2 regions of the Alteromonas pelagimontana genome follow, and region 2 is predicted to be linked to the other one. Evidence: predicted binding sites of a transcription regulator. Region 2 holds the regulator's gene; the other holds the start of a gene.

Region 1 (3,428 bases), 440 kb from region 2:
GCGCCTTGACCACTGGTAATGAAGCCCTGCAAACTGAAAGCGTCGACCGCCCAATTAAGCGCGTAGCCCAAACCAATACTGGCCGACACCACGCTAAACAGATAGAGGTATAAAGAACGCATCCCGAGTTCCTTGACTATTACGCCCATGGTGGAAATATTCGTCGCCGGGCCTGCCAGTAAAAATACCAGTACCGAACCGGGAGACAATCCCGCAGCCAAAAAGCCCACGGCAACAGGTGTCGATGCAGTGGCGCAGATGTACATAGGAATGCCGATTACTGCCATTATCAGCATGGCAATAAAACCATCGCCCCATTGGGTTAAAAAGTTAGTAGGCACCCAGGTTTGAATGACGGCCGCGAGTACTAAACCAATTAGTAACCATACTGCAATATCAGCCAACAGCTGGCCGGTGGCGAATTGAAAAACAGTGGCAATATTGCCTTTTTCCCTGCTTTCAGTTTTTATTGTCGCACTGGGCGCGGTACCTGAACAATCTGATGGAGCAGGTACCGACTCAGCGGGCTTACTGCCACAACAGGACGTAGAAACTGCAGGCGTTGCCGCCGCTTTACTGCTACAACAAGAGGTCGATTCACTGGTTTTAGCCTTTGCCGCAGGAGAGCCAGAGCAACAACTTTTTTGCTCTGAAGTAGAAGACACAGCTCGCGTTTTACTATTTTCGCTACTGTCGGTATCAAACCACTTCACCATCAATCCTGCATACACAGCGCTGATAACCGCGGCAACAGGCCGTACAATGGCGAATAAAGGGCCTAACAGCGCGTAGGAAACAGCAACAGAATCGACCCCGGTTTCAGGCGTCGACACTAAAAACGATACCGTAGCCGGTTTCGAAGCACCGCTTCGCCTTAGCCCTACGGCGGCGGGAATAACACCGCAGGAGCACAGCGGCAGTGGCGCGCCAATAATTGCAGATTTTCCCACCGCGCCAAATGAGTTAGAGCCCATGTGCTTTTGTAGCAACGAGATAGGCACCAACTCGTGCATGACGCCAGCGACCAGCAATCCCAGTAATAACCAGGGCGCCGATTCCATAAATAGACTAACAAAGTTTTGTGCCAGTAATGCTAAATCGTTCATAATGGTTCCGTAGACGCTAATATTTGCAAAATAGAACAATGGTCGGCGCTTTCCGGGCCTCCGCAGCAGGCAGTATGAAGCCGCTGCAGCGAACGCTGAATACGCACCAATTCACCAATTTTTTCGCTTACCTGATCAATTTTCTGCTGGGTGTGATGTTTCACTTCTTCGCAGGTGTGATCGCCGGGATGAAGTTGCAGCTCCAGCAGCTCGCCAATTTCATCCAATGTGAAGCCCACCTTTTTCGCCCGTTGAATAAACAACAGTCGCTCTTTATCCGACTGGGCGAAGATTCGATACCCTCCCTGCGACCGCTGCAATGGTGCCAGCAAACCTTTATTTTCATAAAAGCGGATCGTATCGACGGTAACGCCGGCTTCTTTCGCCAACTCACCTATTTTTAGTGTTGATGATTCTTTCATGGGATGCATTATAAACTCTGGACCTGGCTCTAGAGTCAAGTGTAATAAAAATATCCGTGATATCGAGTGTTTTTTGTTTCTCAGGCTACCTACAATTCTGCTTTAGGCCTTCACTACGAGTATCTTCTTCTGTACTTACGGTTTAATCTACCGTTGCTCTTACGCTGTATAAATTCACAGTTTTGTCTGGCATAATTACGGCGTCTTTCGGCCACTTGTAGCGCATTGTCTTCTAAGGGCCTACACCTTCAAAGGCGATAAATTCTTAAAAATATTGTACGCAGCGTTACATTTACGCTCAAATCGCCTTAGCTTTTTAATAATGATAAGACAGGTAACCAAACATTATGGATGTATCCCTACTGCTTGACGACTTAAACGACAAACAACGTGAAGCTGTCGCGGCGCCACTCTCAAATATGCTGGTATTAGCTGGTGCTGGTAGTGGAAAAACCCGGGTACTGGTGCACCGTATCGCCTGGCTGATGGAAGTGGAAAACATTGCCCCGTTTTCCATTCTGGCGGTAACTTTTACCAATAAAGCTGCACGGGAAATGCGCGGCCGAATCGAATCCTTGATGGGTCGTGGTTTACACAATATGTGGATTGGTACGTTTCACGGCCTGGCTCACCGGCTGTTACGCAGTCATCATGCTGAAGCGGGCCTGCCAGAAAACTTCCAGATTCTGGACTCCGATGATCAATACCGGCTGATACGCCGAATTCTACGCGCCATGAATCTGGACGAAAAACATTGGGCTCCCCGCCCGATCCAGTGGTACATCAACGGCAATAAAGATGAAGGCTTGCGCCCGCAGCATATAGAAACTCATGGCGATCACACACAGCAGAAAATGCGGGATATTTACGCCGCCTATCAGGAAGCCTGCGATCGTTCCGGGTTGGTAGATTTTGCAGAATTATTGCTTAGGGCTCACGAGCTATGGGCGAAAAATCCGGAAGTGTTAGCGCATTATCAGAAGCGTTTTCGCGCGGTACTGGTGGACGAGTTTCAGGACACCAACAATATTCAGTATTCCTGGTTACGTATGTTATGTACCGGTGCGAACAACAACATTATGATCGTGGGCGATGACGATCAGTCAATTTATGGCTGGCGCGGCGCGAATGTAGATAACATTCATCATTTCTTAAAAGATTTTCCTGCGCCAGCCACTATTCGGCTGGAGCAGAATTACCGTTCCACTGCCACCATTCTAAAAGCGGCAAATGCAGTAATTGACAACAATTCCGGACGTTTGGGTAAAGAACTGTGGACTGACGGTAGCGACGGCGAATTAATCTCGGTGTATGCCGGTTTTAATGAACTAGACGAAGCGCGCTTTATTGTTTCGCAGATTAAAAACTGGTTACAGCAAGGAAACGCACTGGCAGAAAGTGCCATTTTGTATCGCAATAATGCTCAGTCACGGGTGCTGGAAGAGGCCTTATTGCACGAAAGCATCGCGTATCGGATATACGGCGGCCTGCGCTTCTTCGAACGACAGGAAATTAAAGATGCGTTAGGTTATCTGCGCATGATTAATCACCCCCACGATGATGCGGCTTTTGAGCGGGTGGTCAATACGCCAAGCCGCGGAATTGGTGAAAAAACCCTAATGCAGGTAAGAGAAGCCGCGCGCCAGCATAATTGTTCCTTATGGCAAGCGAGTCACTGGCTGCTGAATGAAAATGCCCTTAAAGGACGTGCTGCTAATGCGTTACAGAGTTTCACTACATTAGTTAGCGAGCTAGAGCAACAAGTGCAGGATTATCCGCTGGAAGAACAAGCCGATACAACGATAAAAAAATCTGGCTTGTATGCCATGTATCAAGCTGAAAAAGGCGAGAAGGCCCAGGCTCGGCTGGAAAACCTGGAAGAACTGGTTACCGCCTGTAA
Region 2 (3,428 bases):
TATAGAAGAGTTTAGTGATTCTTCTGCCGTCGTATGTTGATTGAAATAAGCGGAAGCGATTCTCTTACGGATCAGTCGATTAATCCAATTCAGCGTATGATGGCTATTAATACCGATTGGCAGATAAATGATCACTTGGCGAGAAACGAGTGGGAGCAGCTCTTCCTACATAGCACTAACGGGTTCAGTAACCGTTAGCTACGTTCTGAGCGAGTCATTATCACTACGGGTAGACATAAGACTTTATGTACGGCAATGACCTTCTTTTAATATCGGCACGTTCATCTGAAAAGGAAAAGTTATGTTAAGAAAGAATGCAAAATTAGGTACAATTTTGGCGATGGGATTATTCTGTGCGGGTGCTAATGCAGCCCCTGAGACCTATAAAATTGATCCTGGTCATACAAGCGTTATCGCCTCGTGGAGTCACTTTGGCTTTTCTCATCCTACCGCTGCGTTTAATGGCGCAGAAGGTACGATTACTTTTGATGCTGACTCGCCTGAAGATGCAAAAATTTCGGTTAGCATGGACGTTGAAACTGTAGATAGTTTTGTGGAAAAGCTTAACGAAGAGTTTTTAGGTAAAGATTATTTTGATGTTGAGAGCCATCCTAAAGCTACCTTTAAAAGCACGAAAGTGGTTGCCAAAGGAGGCGACAAGTATGACGTCCACGGAGACTTAACAATAAAAGGTATTACCAAACCTGTGGTAATGCACGCCACGTTAAATAAGCAGGGTAAACACCCAATGAATCAAAAGCCTACTGTTGGTTTTGATGCTGAAGCAGAAATTATGCGTTCAGAATTTGGATTAGGAAAATATGTACCTAACGTAGGTGATAAAGTTAAATTGCGTATTACTACCGAAGCGCAACAGTAATTTGTCCAGCGGTTCGCTCCGGCGAGCCGTTATCATTACTTTTGTTACACAAAATTATTAAATAACCTCACCCCGGATAAGCCGCGCCGCTCAATATCGATCTTTTCGCGCCTAGCATCGTTGCGCTTTCTAATCATAGCCTGCTATGACGTATCAAATCCCGCCTTGCTATGCGCAAAAAGCTCGTCATCAAACCAGAATTAGCTTAAGAACAATCGAAAAGATACATATAACAACCTGATTTAAAAGGATTTTTAAAGTCAATACGCCAATTCTTATCCCAAGTTGGGGTTAGATAAAACAGCAACACCCAATCACTCTTGAAAAACACTAACCCAAACTGTTGCCTGACCATAACCTCTTAACGCTCTTCCCCGCAGGACTTTTGCGCAAAGCTTTAAGCAACAAGTGAAGGTTATTAAGCCAAAATGCTGGAATAAGAACGGTCAAGCAGAGCCATCAAATTAAATTTTTTCCCGCATCGGATAAAAAAGCTTGCTCACTTTTCGCAGTTAAAGAATTATTCTATCCTAATGCGCTTACAATTAGGTTACCGAGGCTCCCAAAATAGACGCAAAAAAACGAAAGTATTGCGGCTATCAAGGCTGCGAATTACATCCAATCCGCATTGCGGATTACACCTACTGCTATTCCTTCGATAGAAAATGGCTGCGAGGCCAAATCTACCTTAATAGGTGAGAACTCTTCATTCTCGGCATGAAGCAGCACTTCGCGACCGCGCTTCTCAAGTCTTTTAACTGTGACATCTTCATCCACCCGAGCCACCACAACCTGACCATTATGAACATCATTAGTACGGTGCACAGCGAGTAAATCACCATCTAAAATACCAATATCTTTCATACTCATACCGCTTACACGTAACAGAAAATCTGCTTGAGGGTGAAACAATGCGGGATCAACTTTATAATGCGCTTCAATATGTTGCTGGGCCAAAATTGGCTCACCGGCAGCCACGCGTCCAATCAGTGGTAACCCTTCCTCTTCATCATTATCTGCTTCCAAAGGAATGGTGAGTTTAATACCTCTGGAAGTGCCAGGTAAGATTTCAATTACCCCTTTTCTTGCCAGGGCTTTTAAATGTTCTTCTGCCGCGTTTGCCGACTTAAAACCCAGCTGGCGGGCAATTTCGGCGCGTGTGGGCGGCATGCCAGTATCCAACATGGTAGTTTTAATAAGTTCGAGAACTTCCGTTTGTCTTGGGGTTAGTGGACGCATACACAGCCTGATTATTTATACAGTTGAAGAAAGTATATACCGTTAACAGTAAATCGCAACTCTTTGTGTGGGTTCCGGTTCAACTCCCTAAAATTCCACCGGAGTTGAACTGAATTACTCATTTATACCTTTATGTATGTCCTGTCCATGGACACTTGAAACGCCTTTGTTACTTCAATCTATGCTGAACCTTCGCTATTTAAAAAATATCAGGGAGGTAATAACTTATTGTTATAATCGTTGCAGGAAGAGCGTCATCCCATAAATAACTTCGGTAGACGCAGTATCGAAAAAGTGTATTAATCGATAGTATGTTAATCATAATAGAGAATGATATTCTCGTTGCTTTTATGGACAGAGGTAATTATGGACTTTGGAATGTTTAGCGACAGCAAACGCAACACCGACGAGATCGGAAAGCTTTGGGAGAGGCTAGTTCCGCTTGAGAGAGCATTAGAAGAACAAAACAAAAAATTATCTAAACAAGAAAAGAAAATATCAATTCTCGACGAGAAAATAAAAAAGCCCTCCGATACAGCAGAGGAAGCTAGAAGTGCCTTTCTCTCAATTACTCAGCATAGATCTCGTATAATGAGGATGAAAAAAGAGATTAGTCAATACCATGTAGAAGCTGAGAAAATGCTAGAAGCAGTTAAAGGTATTGATGAAGACGCTAAGCATTACTCCACAAAGCTTGCAGAGATTAAAGGCTCATCTTCCGAGCACGCAAGCCAAATAGAGATACTCCTGAAGGATTCGGAGGAACTGAAGTCATCACTTACAGCCAACACAAAACATCTCAGTGAATTAGTATCTGAAAACACAGAGCTAGAGTCTAATCTGATAAAAATTGACCAACAGGTCTCTGATATTGACGAGTTTCACTCAAAGTCTGAGTCCATGCTAAAAACAGTTGTGTCTAATCACGCAAAAATTCGCGACCTTAGAGATGAAATCTTGGGGTACGAAGAAAATGACGAATCTGGTGAAACTCAGAAAATAGAAGGCCTAAAAGACGAACTTGAAAGTAGCTATCAGAAAATTAAAGACCAACTAGCAAACTTAGAGTTAGAATTGGAGAATACTTCTGAAAATACATTAAACAGGTATCACGAAATACTTAAAACATCCGAAGACAAAAGCGAGAACCAATTAAAGTCATACAGAAATAAATATGAAGAAACTTTCGAAGAGATAAATAAATTATTACCTCGTGCACTGACGGCAGGACTAAGTTCGGCGTACGATGAAAAGGTCAATGAAGAAAGAAGGTTCCAAGAAAGTCACAATAGCTCATTTAAGAGGGCAA

Evidence for each region. Region 2 encodes LexA, which represses DNA repair genes until DNA is damaged. Its sites were predicted from a motif close to TACTGTATNNNNATACAGTA; they were not measured.
Region 1: uvrD (DNA helicase II) is a predicted target of LexA. The motif match lies at 1,691-1,710, and genes of this name have one in related genera.

What each region holds. Positions count from the first base shown of each region.
Region 1 covers NZ_CP052766.1:2,400,476-2,403,903, reverse strand. Annotated here, with positions in the region: gene CA267_RS10650 (SO_0444 family Cu/Zn efflux transporter) at 1-1,106, opposite strand, end outside; gene zntR (Zn(2+)-responsive transcriptional regulator) at 1,103-1,528, opposite strand; gene uvrD (DNA helicase II) at 1,876-3,428, shown strand, end outside.
Region 2 covers NZ_CP052766.1:1,962,405-1,965,832, forward strand. Annotated here, with positions in the region: gene CA267_RS08755 (YceI family protein) at 302-880, shown strand; gene lexA (transcriptional repressor LexA) at 1,493-2,119, opposite strand; gene CA267_RS08765 (coiled-coil domain-containing protein) at 2,486-3,428, shown strand, end outside.